Regions from separate parts of the Limosilactobacillus urinaemulieris genome, predicted to be linked through region 1. Evidence: riboswitches for the same ligand, from Rfam matches in the RefSeq annotation. Region 1 holds a riboswitch; the other holds the start of a gene.

Region 1 (6,198 bases):
AGCTTCTTGTAGAGATGAAACATGAACTAGGAACGTCGGGAGGGAAAACATTAATGCTAACAGAAGAACGACGAATTCTTGCATTGCGGACCTGTGTTCTAGCAGGAAGACTGCTCATTGAAAATGGTTCAAATATGGAACGAGTCAACGATACCTTAGATCGAATAGCAAAAAATGCCGGCTTGAGAAAATTTCAAGCTTTCACAACGTTAACCGGGATTGTTGCGAGCAGTGACGATCTCCCTAATTCGCAGGTTGCTGATATTCGACGCCGAAAAAATGATCTTAGTAAGGTTGCAGCAGTGAATGAAGTTTCTCGTGAACTAGCAAGCGGGCTAATTGAATTACCCGAGGCTCATGCTCAATTAAAATCAATTGAACGCCAGACAACTGAATGGTGGCAAAATCCATTAGAGGCTTTTGCCGCTGCTGTTTTAAGTGCAGCATTGATGATTGTCTTTACTGGAGATGTTGTTGACTGGTGGGCGGCATTTATCATTGGCGGCTTAAGTTATGCTGTATTTTCGTTTGTTGTCCGTAAATTTAAAATTCAGTATCTTGGTGAATTTTGTGCGTCGTTAGTTATTGGTGGCTTAGCAATTCTAACCGTTAAACTTGGCTGGACTCAAAATGCAAATTCAATTATTATTGGTGGCGTAATGCCGCTGGTACCAGGGATTCCCCTAACCAACGCTGCTCGGGACCTTGTTTCTGGTAATCTCATTAGTGGTCCAACTCGAGGGATCGAAGCAATATTAACTGCAGTAGCGATTGGTAGTGCAATTGTAATCATTATGCGTTTTAGTTAGGAGAAGCGAATGAACTGGGAAAACTTATTTATACAATTTATTCTTTCATATGTATCTACTGTTTGCTTCGGTATTTTATTGCATATCCCAGTGCGGGCGTATAATACAGCTGGAATTATTGGTGGCGGTGTTTGGGTCATCTATTGGATAATGTATTATCATCAGCATACCGGTTTGGCGATTAGTAATCTTTTCGCTGCCATTTTAATTTCCCTATTTAGTATGGCTGCTGCTCGTCACCTGAAGATGCCAATGATTGTATTTAATGTTCCGGCTCTAGTTCCGTTTGTTCCAGGAGGGCAGGCCTACAAACTTGTCCGTAATTTTGCAATTGGTAACTATCAATTAGCAACAGTATATCTTTATCAAGTTATTGTAATTGCTGGGGCGATTACTCTTGGTTTCGGACTTGGCGAACTGTTAATTCGAGCGGTAAACTACTTGCATATCAGTTTAGCAAAAACTTCAAAATCAAAAAGCTAGGGGTATGGTATACTCTAAATTAATGTTTAATTGATGATAGGAGAAAGATAATGTTAATTGTTCCAGATAATCAACGGTGGAAACGATTTACAATTAGCGGGATCGTTTTTATTATTTTGATGCTAATGATTAAGTTCAATTCAACGATCGGAACCACAATGGATGCGGTTTTTCAATCGTTATTTACTAGCCAACGATTGGAAAATATTGGCTGGTTCCATGCCCTGATGACTCTGATTTCCTTTTTAGCAAGTCCTAAACTTGACTTGCTATGGGTCCTAATTATTGCAATTGCTTTATGGTTACGAAATTATCGGATTCCTGCAGTATGGGCAATCTGTACAATTGTTGGTGGGGATGTCGTAGGAACGTTGGTTAAGCATTTTGTAAAACGGGCACGACCAGCGCAACACTTAGCTGTCGATGACGGTTATAGTTTTCCAAGTGGTCATACTCTTGGATTGTTTCTGGTCGCCGGGATCCTTTTTCTTGTGGTAATCCCAATAATTCAGAAAGCAGCTGTCCGGACGATCTGCCAGTTATTATTAATCTTTGCAATTTTCTTCTTGGCAGTTTCACGGGTATACTTATATGCTCACTGGCCCGTAGATACTATTGCGGCAATGGCCTTGGCATATGCTTGGCTTCAAGTTGCTGAATGGTTATACGTTGCTTGGGCACCTAAACTACGCGAATTAAAAATCTTTAGTAACTCAATTTATTAAATGAAAAACGCAAAGGATCATTTTTGATTTGTTTGCGTTTTTTATTTCCCGGGAAATGGATGGTCTTTTAATGGAAATTAAAACGAAACGCCTTATTATTGAAAGGGTTCGGCAACAAAAAATTACCGAACTAACACCGCTGCTAAAATATCAATCATTATTTCAGCAGGCAGGGTTAGTCACAGCCGGAAAGGTTGACCTAGATACTTTAGGAATGCTTGCCCAAACGGAATGTTTACTACAAATAAGGGAAAGGAGAAAGCGAGTATTGCTTGGCCTAATTATCCTTCTCCATTCTTACGATAAAACAGGTGTTATTCTTTCAGGGCAATATGAGATTGGCTACCTGCTTCTTCCACAGAAGCAGCATCAAGGATACATGACGGAAGGGGTGAATGCTGTTTGTAATCAGCTAAGTCACTCCCAAATCATAGTAACTGCAGAGGTAAAAGGTAATAATATTTCATCAATTGGCGTTTTAAAACGATGTAATTTTATTCGTATCGCTATAACTTCAGGAATGATCGAACTCTGGAAGCGCTAAGACACACGATGATGTCTTGCGTTATTAAATGATGAGAGTATAATGTTATCGAAATGAAGAGGTTGCATTCTTTATTAGTATTAACTATTAGGAAAATAAGTTCCGGAGTGGTTTTGAAAGGAAAGAATGCCGAAATACTGCTTAGCTTATTCTGAGCAGTATTGGGTCATGATTGAAGAAGTCATGGACTGTCGCGATAAATCGCGGGGCGCTTCGCTGAACGATTCAATGATAAATCTTGGGTCTTCTAATGAGGTTGCCTTGTTGGAAGATCCTTTTTTATTGAGTAAGTCGCTCGGATATTTACGGGAGGAATTTAAGATGACAGAAGACACGGGTAATGGTCAGGGACAGATAAAAAGAACGCTTAAAACACGTCACCTGGCGATGATTGCTCTTGGTGGAACGATTGGTACTGGTTTATTTATTACCAGTGGTTCAGCAATCTCAACTGCTGGACCAGGTGGAGCCCTAGTTGCATACGGAATCATGGGTATTATGGTTTATTTCTTGATGACTAGCCTTGGTGAAATGTCAACTTATATGCCGCTTACTGGTTCATTTTCTGCATTCTCATCAAAGTTTGTTGATCCTGCATTAGGCTTTGCAATGGGATGGAATTACTGGTTTAACTGGGCGATTACAATTCCAGTCGATGTAACCAGTGCGGGAATTGTAATGAATTTCTGGCTACCGCATGTTCCTAGCTGGGTATTTAGCACAATTGTCTTAGTTTTAGTTTTCCTTATTAACTATTTGTCGGTTCGTTCGTACGGTGAAACAGAATACTGGTTAGCATTAATTAAGGTAATTACCGTGATCGTTTTCTTAATTGTCGGGGTTGCAATCATTCTCGGAATTATGGGCGGTCAACCAGTTGGTTTTAGTAACTTCCACTACAAAAAAGCACCATTTGTTGGCGGTATTCCAGCAATTATTAGTGTATTTTTGGTTGCTGGTTTCTCTTTTCAAGGGACAGAATTAGTGGGGATTACTGCTGGAGAGGCTGCTACTCCTGAAAAGTCAATTTCAAAAGCAATTCATTCAACTTTCTGGCGAATTCTTCTTTTCTATATTTTTGCCATTTTTGTAATTGCCTGTATCCTACCATATACAGATAAGAACCTGTTAAATTCGGATGTTACTAACATTACAATGAGTCCGTTTACAATTATTTTTAAGCGGGCTGGATTAGCAGTCGCTGCCAGTATCATGAATGCAGTTATCTTAACTGCGGTTGTCTCTGCAGCTAACTCTGGTTTATATGCTTCAACCCGGATGCTTTACTCGCAGGCTCGTGAAGGTTATGCATGGCGATTCTTCGGCTATGTTAACCGTCGCGGAATACCGATTTATGCGCTAATCGGAACGATGGTTGTGTCGACATTAGCATTCGCAACTCAGTTTGTTGTTCCGCAAGCTTACCTCTACCTAACAGATGCTTCTGGACTTTGTGGCTTTATTGCATGGCTAGGGATTGCTATTTCACATTACCGGTTCCGGAAAGCTTATACTGCTCAAGGTCATTCTGTAAGTGAACTTAAATATCACGCAACTCTGTATCCTTTTGGGCCAATTTTTGCGTTTGTTCTTTGTACAATTGTTATTTGTGGACAGAATGTTGAGGCCTTCGCAAAACTTGACTGGTCAAATATTTTGATTACATACATGAGTGTGCCGCTATTCTTGATTTTGTTCTTCTACTACAAAATTCGCTATAGGACCCATATTATTCCGTTGAAGAAGGTAGATCTTTCTCGGCGGACTAAGGGTGAAAAGTATGATCCGGAACAAAATTAATTAAAATTTGAAGAGGGTTTCTATACCTGGAAAATTTAGGTATAGGGATCCTCTTTGAATTTAGGAAGAGACTTCTAATTCAGTCTCTTCTTTTTTTTGATGTTCAATGTTAGAATAGTAAAGTTGCTTTTTTATAATTTAAAGGGGGAGAAGCATTTAATGATTGCACTTGCAGGGACAATTGGTGCCGGGAAGACAAGTCTAACCGGATTACTGGCTGATCATTTGAATAGCCAAGCATTTTATGAATCTGTTGATGATAATAAGATTTTGCCGCTCTTTTATAAGGACCCGAAAAAGTATGGCTTTTTACTGCAGATTTACTTTTTGAATCGACGACTAGATGAGATTAAAGATTCTTTTGGCAATGATTTAAATGTCCTTGATCGCTCGATCTTTGAAGATGCATTGTTGTTTAAGCTTAATGCTGATATGGGGCGGGCAACCGAAACAGAATCAGATATTTACTCATCATTACTGCACAATATGATGGAAGAATTACCTGAACAACCTCACCAAAAAGCACCTAATCTGCTAATTACGATTCAAGTTTCATTTGAAACAATGCTGGAGCGGATAAAAAAACGTGGTCGGTCATACGAACAACTTGCCAATGATCCATCCCTTTATAATTACTACAAAAACCTTAATGAACGTTACCGGGATTGGTATCAACAATACGATGCTAGTCCTAAGATGTTGATTGATGGGGATAAGTATGACTTTGTTGAGGATCCAGCGGCGGCACGCCAAGTGTTGAAAATGATTGATCAAAAATTAATTGAACTTGGTTTAAAATAATTGTTGACACTAAATTTAAATGATGATATATTAATAAAGTTCCATTATGAATATATCATTTTTCGGAGGATTAGCTCAGTTGGGAGAGCATCTGCCTTACAAGCAGGAGGTCACAGGTTCGAGCCCTGTATCCTCCATATGCGGATGTGGCGGAATTGGCAGACGCGCAAGATTTAGGATCTTGTATCTTTTAGATGTAAGGGTTCAAGTCCCTTCATCCGCATTTGGAATAAGACTTTATTTCAAAATCATATTGACATCGGTCTGTGACACGTGGTATATTAATTATCGTTGCAGAACAGTTATGCGGAAGTAGTTCAGTGGTAGAACATCACCTTGCCATGGTGGGGGTCGCGGGTTCGAATCCCGTCTTCCGCTCTTTATGCACCCATAGCGCAATTGGATAGAGTGTCTGACTACGAATCAGAAGGTTGAAGGTTCGACTCCTTCTGGGTGCACTACTTGAATGCGTGGCACACTACTTAGTGTTGTCACGCTTTTTCTTTTCGGAACTTAGCTCAGCTTGGTAGAGCGCTGCGTTCGGGACGCAGAGGTCGCAAGTTCAAATCTTGTAGTTCCGATTATTATAATATAGAGGGCAGGGAAACTAAGTTGTTAGTTCTATCCTGCTTTTTTAGTAGTAATGACTTGGTGAAGACACCTTACTTTAAATTACACTTTAATTCTTAGGAACGGCTTATGACAAGGAAATTATTCTACTTATTATTAATACCGGTAATTATTTTGGGAGTGCTTCTTTGGAGTCCACAAAAAAATGTGAACGCCAGTCAGGTTGATAGGAAAACCAAGGTAGAATTACAGACATACCTTCATGATCACCATATCAATGGAATTATCCTAGTTAATGGGAAGCGAGATCAACCATTAGTCTTAAAAAATAAAATTACAGCTAACCCAGCACAGGTTGTTACTCCTAATGCTCTATTTCCAATTGGTTCGTTACAAAAATTGATAACAGGGGTTGCGATATACCAGCTCGTTCAAAGGGGAGAGTTGAAGTGGGAGACACCACTAA
Region 2 (6,198 bases), on a different contig from region 1:
TTCTAAGAAACCTGTAATCGCATCAACGCCGCGCTGAATTGCTTCTTCCTTTGGTTTTAGGGTTGCCGAGTGCAATTGCGAATCATCATCGACTCCCAACCAAAACATCGTTCCCGGGAACTTTGCCAAAAGGAAGCCAAAGTCTTCTCCGGTCATTGCTGGTTCAGTCTCAATAAAGTTTACATTAGGTGTTGATTGCATGTATGAGATAAAGCGCTTGGTTAACTCAGGATTATTCTCAACTGGCCAATAGCCACCCTGATTTAATTCCAAATTAACTGTCATGTTATAACTTCGACCGATTCCTTCACAAACATCTTTTAACCGCTGATCAATTGTTTCAATCATCTTTTGGGTTAGCCCGCGGATCGTCCCTTCGATTCGGGTATGACCAGCAATCACGTTTCTGATCGTTCCGCCATCAATCTTTCCTAAAGTAATTACCCCGCTCTGAATTGGGTCAATACTCCGTGAGATTATCGTTTGTACCTGGCTGATCAACATTGCCGCTGCAACAATTGTATCGTTAGCGTCCTGCGGGTAAGCGGCATGACCACCCTTCCCGGTTAAGTCAATGTTCACTTCAGTTGTTCCGGCAAACAGTGTTCCCAGCCGACAACCAATCGCACCAGCAGGCAAATTAGGATTATCGTGCAAACCATAAAATTCGTCGGGACGCCAGCGACCATGAAATAACCCTAGTTCATACGACTGCTTACCACCGCTCTCACTTTCTTCTGCTGGTTGGAAGAAAAAGAGGAGGTTGTCCTTAGGCTGGTGCTCACTAAAGTAGGAAAGAACTCCTAAGGCTACAGTCATGTGAATATCATGACCGCAAGCGTGCATCACGCCCGGGTGCTGAGAAGAATACGGCAAGCCAGTCTGCTCTTCTACTGGTAACGCGTCAATATCTGTCCGGTACCCGATTGTCCGTTGCGGATCAAAGCCGTGAACTAACACCATCATTGAGGTTGGTAATTCACCTGGATTACGAATTTCTAAGAATTCCTGGTTCATCGCCTTCACCGTTTCTAAAAGGAACTGGTGAGTTTCAGTTTCCTGAAGTGCTAGTTCTGGGATTTGATGAAGATGACGACGAATCTTAATTAAATCACTTTCGCTTAACATTTTGCGCTCCTATAACTTCCGCAAGTCGTCTTCCAAGCCGGTCTTACTTTCAGTCTTTGCATCAACCTTTTTAACAAACTTAGCTGGTACTCCGGCAACCATTGTGTGTGGTTCAACATCATGGGTAACGATTGCTCCCGCAGCTACAACGGCGCCTTCACCAACATGGACCCCTTCGATAACCACGGCATTGGCACCGATTAACACGTTATCGTCAATTCGTACTGGTTGGGCTGAAGCAGGTTCGACAACTCCGGCAAGAACGGTTCCCGCACCGATATGACAATGCTTACCAACAATTGCTCGGCCGCCAAGGATTGCTCCCATATCAATCATCGTGTCATCACCAATTTCAGCACCAATATTAATTGTTGCTCCCATCATGACAACAACGTTATTTCCAATTAGGACCTTGTCACGAATGGTTGCTCCTGGTTCAATCCGGGCATTAAGTCCTTTTAAATCAAGCAGCGGAACTGCAGAATTACGGCAATCATTTTCAATGTGGTAATCTGCAATCAAATCAGCGTTTTCCTTTAATAACGGTTCAACCACTGACCAATCACCGAAGATTACACCGGTATGATCATCAATAAATGATTGAACTTCTTCCGGAAAGTTAATTTCATTTAAGTTCCCCTTTAAATAAACCTTTACGGGTGTCTTCTTAGGAGCATTGCCAATGTAGTTAATAATCGCTTGCGCATCTAATTCAGCCATCGTTGTTACCTCTTTCTTCCTATTATTAGTCATTATTGTTGATATTTACGATCTAAATGAACCAAGTCAGCTAAGGACTCCCGCTCAATCACAAGCTGGGCCTTGCTGCCTTCTGCAAAAACAACTGCTGGTCGGGGATTACGGTTGTAATTTGAAGCCATTGAGTAACCGTAAGCTCCAGTATCAAGCATGGCAAGAACGTCACCTGGTTGAGTTTCCGGTAGACCCTGATCCTGGGCTAAAATATCACCAGACTCACAGTACTTTCCGGCAAGGCGGACATGTTCTTTGATTGGTGCTTGCGGATTACTTGCCAGAACGGTTTCATATTCAGCTTGGTAAAGAGCTGGTCGAATATTATCACCCATCCCCCCGTCAACCGTGACGTATGGCTTCAAACCCGGTACATCCTTACGGGAACCAACCGTATAGAGGTTATATCCTGCTGGTCCAACAATTGACCGTCCTGGTTCAATCCAAATAGCCGGCATCGAGAGTCCTTTTGCTGCGGTTTCCTTTTTAATTGCCTTGATAATCGCATCGACGAACTCCTCAGGCTTAAGAGGATGGTCGGCAGCAACATAACGAATCCCAAAGCCACCACCAACGTTAATTACCTGTGCTTCATAGCCAAATGCATCTCGCCAATGAGCGGCAACTTCAACTAACTTCTTTGCCACGCCTTCAAAACCTGCTAGTTCAAAGATTTGTGAACCAATGTGAGCATGGAGACCACGCATCTTCATCCGCGGATTAGCCAAAACCTTTTGCAATGCTTCATCCGCTTGACCAGATTGAAGGTCGAAGCCGAACTTGCTATCAACTTGCCCGGTTTGGATGTATTTATTTGTATGAGCTGAGATTCCGGGGGTGATTCTTAGCATTACGTCGACGGTTGCATCACGTTCCTCAAGCGCCGCAGCTAATAATTCAATCTCATGGAAATTATCAATCATGATCGTCCCCACATGGTGGTCAACCGCCATTTCCAGCTCTTCACGCGACTTATTATTACCATGGAAACTTACCCGTTCCATCGGGAAGTCAGCCTTAATTGCTGTATAAAGCTCTCCAGCCGAAACGACATCAACGTGAGCCCCTTCGACAGCAGCAACCTGATACATTGCAATTGCGGCAAAGGCCTTACTTGCATAACTGACCGCGTAGTCGACCTGATTAGCATCAAATACTCGCCGAAAGCTCCGAATTTGCTGTCGGATTTGGGAAACGTCGTAAACAACCAGTGGCGTTCCGTATTCCTGAGCTAGTTCAATTGAATCACAACCACCAATCATCAGGTGTCCCGCGTCATTCAATTGGTCAGCAGTAATTTGTTGGTTCATACTCATTCCTCCATTACTCATTCGGGGAAAACAAAGTGATAAAAAAATCCACTGTCTGCGCGAAGACAAACAGTGGATGCATTTTATCCGTTTTGTCGATAGCGCAACGTGGGCTGATATTGTCCCACGACAGTCCGTAACTTATTCAGCCACGCCCCAGTGCCTTAACCGTGCCAGGTTAAGTACTTCGGCGACCGCCCTGTTCATCAATTCTCATTGCTTGGCAGGCTAAAATTGATTACTGGTGTTGGCCGCGCCTCTTCGATTTATAAATATAATAAAGTTATTAGATTAGAATGTCAACGGAAACATTAAATTTTCTCATATTTGTTTAATTATCTTTCATTACTAATTGAATATCCCGCTCATATTTAGTCAATCTTCAAGTTCGGCAATCATTAGGCAGGATTCTGTGATATTCTAGTAGGAATAAGTTTTTAAATTTGTTTTAAGAAGAGGAGAATTGATCGTGTTAGAACGGATCTTTCATTTAAGCGATGCTCATACCACCGTCAAGGGCGAATTAATTGCTGCCCTGACGACTTTCGTGAGTTTGTCATATATTCTATTTGTTAACCCGAACATCCTGCATGCGGCAGGAATTAACAAGGGTGCCGCCTTTACGGTTACCGCAGTCGCAACCGCAGTCGGATGTTTCTTAATGGGATTAATCGCCAACTACCCAATTGCCTTAGCGCCAACGCTAGGAAGTGCTGCTTTCTTTACCTATAATGTTGTTATCGGTATGCACATTAACTGGCAGACAGCCTTAGCCAGTGTCCTCGTAGCCTCATTCCTATTTATTTTAATTACAATCCTAAAGTTGCGGGAAAAAGTGGTTGATGCGATTCCACAAGATATTAAATACGCGATTTCTGCTGGGATTGGGTTATTCATCGCATTCATCGGTTTACAAAACGGTAAACTAATCGTTAACAATTCATCATCCCTGGTTGGTCTTGGCTCATTTGGTAATCCAGATGTTTGGTTAACCCTCTTTGGTTTAATCCTAACCGTCATTTTAATGGCTGCCCGCGTACCGGGGTCAATCTTTATTGGAATGATCGTTACCGCTATTTTCGGGATGTGCATCGGTCAAATCCCGCTACCTCACGGAATCATCTCTACAGCACCAAGCATGGCCCCGACATTTGGTCACGCTATCTTCCACTTAAAGGACATTAATACACCACAGCTATTTATGGTTGTCCTCACCTTCCTGTTAGTTACCTTCTTCGATACTGCAGGAACATTAATTGGAATGACCCAGCAAGCTGGAATGGTTGATAAGAATGGTAAGATTCCCCGGATCGGTAAGGCCTTCCTCTCTGACTCTCTTGCCATGGTTGAAGGGGCAATTTGTGGTACCGCACCGCTAGGAACTTCTGTTGAATCCAGTGCCGGAATTGCCATGGGTGGTCGAACAGGATTAACCGCTGTCTTTGTCGGTATTCTATTCTTGATTTCCATGATCTTTAGTCCTCTGCTAGCGGTAATTCCAACAACGGTCACCGCACCAGCATTAATTATTGTCGGGGTTCTAATGGCAAATAATCTGAAGTACATTAACTGGGATCGCTTTGAAGTGGCCTTTCCTGCCTTTCTTGTTGTGGTCGGAATGCCATTAACCTACTCCATTTCCGATGGTTTAGCCCTTGGTATGATCGCTTACCCAATTACCATGATTGCTTCCAAGCACCACAAAGACGTCTCTCCAATGATGTACGCCCTCTTCGTCATCTTTATTCTGTTCTTTGGAATAACAAATATGAAGTAGAGGGAAGTGCGAGCTGGGTAATGCCTTACGGAAGGCTAGCAATTTCTCCTGACGAAGGCGACTTGCGCCTCGGAGGGAGGTTGCTAGTCCTAGTAAGGCACCAGCGAGCACATTATGACTCTGCCGCCTAGAATCGTTAGTTCTAGCAAGTCCCTGGGAAACACGTTATGGCAATGTTGCCCGACAATCATATTATGACTAGGTTGATTTCAGCCTAGTTTTTTTGATCTCTTTATGATGGCTTAAGTTGTGCCTCACACTCTAATCCGAAATGTATTTGCCCAAGTCTTTTAGCTGTTACATGGTTAAGATCTGCTCGCCAGAGACTTGCTAGAGTTACTTCTACTGCAACTGTGTCAAAACATGCTTCGCCCGAGTTTCTACTTTTACCAAGTTGAAACGTGCATCGTCCAAGTTTCTTAGCTGTTACATAGTTAAGATCTGCTCGCCGTGACCGCAATCTCCGTCTAACTATCCCGTCCTTGATTGCAAACCAATCATCGTCCGGGATTCCTTAGTACTCGATTGCTAGTCCGTCACGGCTCGCACTCTAAATTTTTCTCTTGCATATTTATCAATCAATGTTAAAATTCGATTAAAAAGTTTGCGTGGGGTTCTCATGCAAGAAGGAGAATTGAGAATGAAAGTAGTTAAGTTTGGCGGGAGTTCATTAGCTGATGGGGCCAGCTATGAACACGCAATTAAGATTATTACGAGTGATCCTGAACGGCGAATAGTGGTTACTTCGGCTCCCGGGAAAAGAACTGCTGATGACATTAAGGTAACTGATCTATTAATTAAATATGCACATGCCATTATTAAGAATGATGATCAAGAAGCAATGGTCGTTCGGAAAAATATTCTTAGTCGCTACCAAGCAATTGCGGACTATTTTGATTTACCTAGTGGTCAAATGCAACCACTAGCTGAGCGACTTGCTAATTTACCTAACGGGGACTATCCGAATAATAATTACCTACTGGCCGCGTTTAAGGCTCACGGTGAACGATTAAATGCCGAATTAATGTCATTGGTTCTTAACCGTCTTGGGTACCCTTCCCGATTCGTCACTCCTGAAGAAGTGGGTTTAAAGGTTGCTGGGACACCAAATAATGCTACTGTGATTCCGGAAACTTATGCGCGGTTAGCCAACTTCTCATTCAGTAAGCACGACATTATTGTTTTTCCTGGCTTTTACGGAATCACGCTTGCCGGTCACATTGCAACCTT

Evidence for each region. Region 1 has a riboswitch for lysine ahead of MR181_RS02300 (amino acid permease). Riboswitches for the same ligand answer to the same signal wherever they lie in the genome.
Region 2: linked by a shared signal. The riboswitch ahead of lysA (diaminopimelate decarboxylase) and the one ahead of MR181_RS02300 (amino acid permease) in region 1 are both predicted to bind lysine.

The regions. Positions count from the first base shown of each region.
Region 1 is NZ_CAKOBX010000002.1:179,183-185,380, reverse strand. Features, by position in the region: gene MR181_RS02320 (threonine/serine exporter family protein) at 54-809, shown strand; gene MR181_RS02315 (threonine/serine exporter family protein) at 819-1,292, shown strand; gene MR181_RS02310 (phosphatase PAP2 family protein) at 1,343-2,017, shown strand; gene MR181_RS02305 (GNAT family N-acetyltransferase) at 2,088-2,561, shown strand; lysine riboswitch at 2,610-2,783, shown strand; gene MR181_RS02300 (amino acid permease) at 2,883-4,361, shown strand; gene MR181_RS02295 (deoxynucleoside kinase) at 4,521-5,162, shown strand; tRNA gene MR181_RS02290 (tRNA-Val) at 5,227-5,299, shown strand; tRNA gene MR181_RS02285 (tRNA-Leu) at 5,303-5,385, shown strand; tRNA gene MR181_RS02280 (tRNA-Gly) at 5,469-5,540, shown strand; tRNA gene MR181_RS02275 (tRNA-Arg) at 5,547-5,620, shown strand; tRNA gene MR181_RS02270 (tRNA-Pro) at 5,670-5,743, shown strand; gene MR181_RS02265 (serine hydrolase domain-containing protein) at 5,862-6,198, shown strand, end outside.
Region 2 is NZ_CAKOBX010000006.1:95,558-101,755, forward strand. Features, by position in the region: gene MR181_RS05715 (N-acetyldiaminopimelate deacetylase) at 1-1,128, opposite strand, end outside; gene dapD (2,3,4,5-tetrahydropyridine-2,6-dicarboxylate N-acetyltransferase) at 1,138-1,848, opposite strand; gene lysA (diaminopimelate decarboxylase) at 1,881-3,191, opposite strand; lysine riboswitch at 3,282-3,461, opposite strand; gene MR181_RS05730 (NCS2 family permease) at 3,661-4,968, shown strand; gene MR181_RS05735 (aspartate kinase) at 5,609-6,198, shown strand, end outside.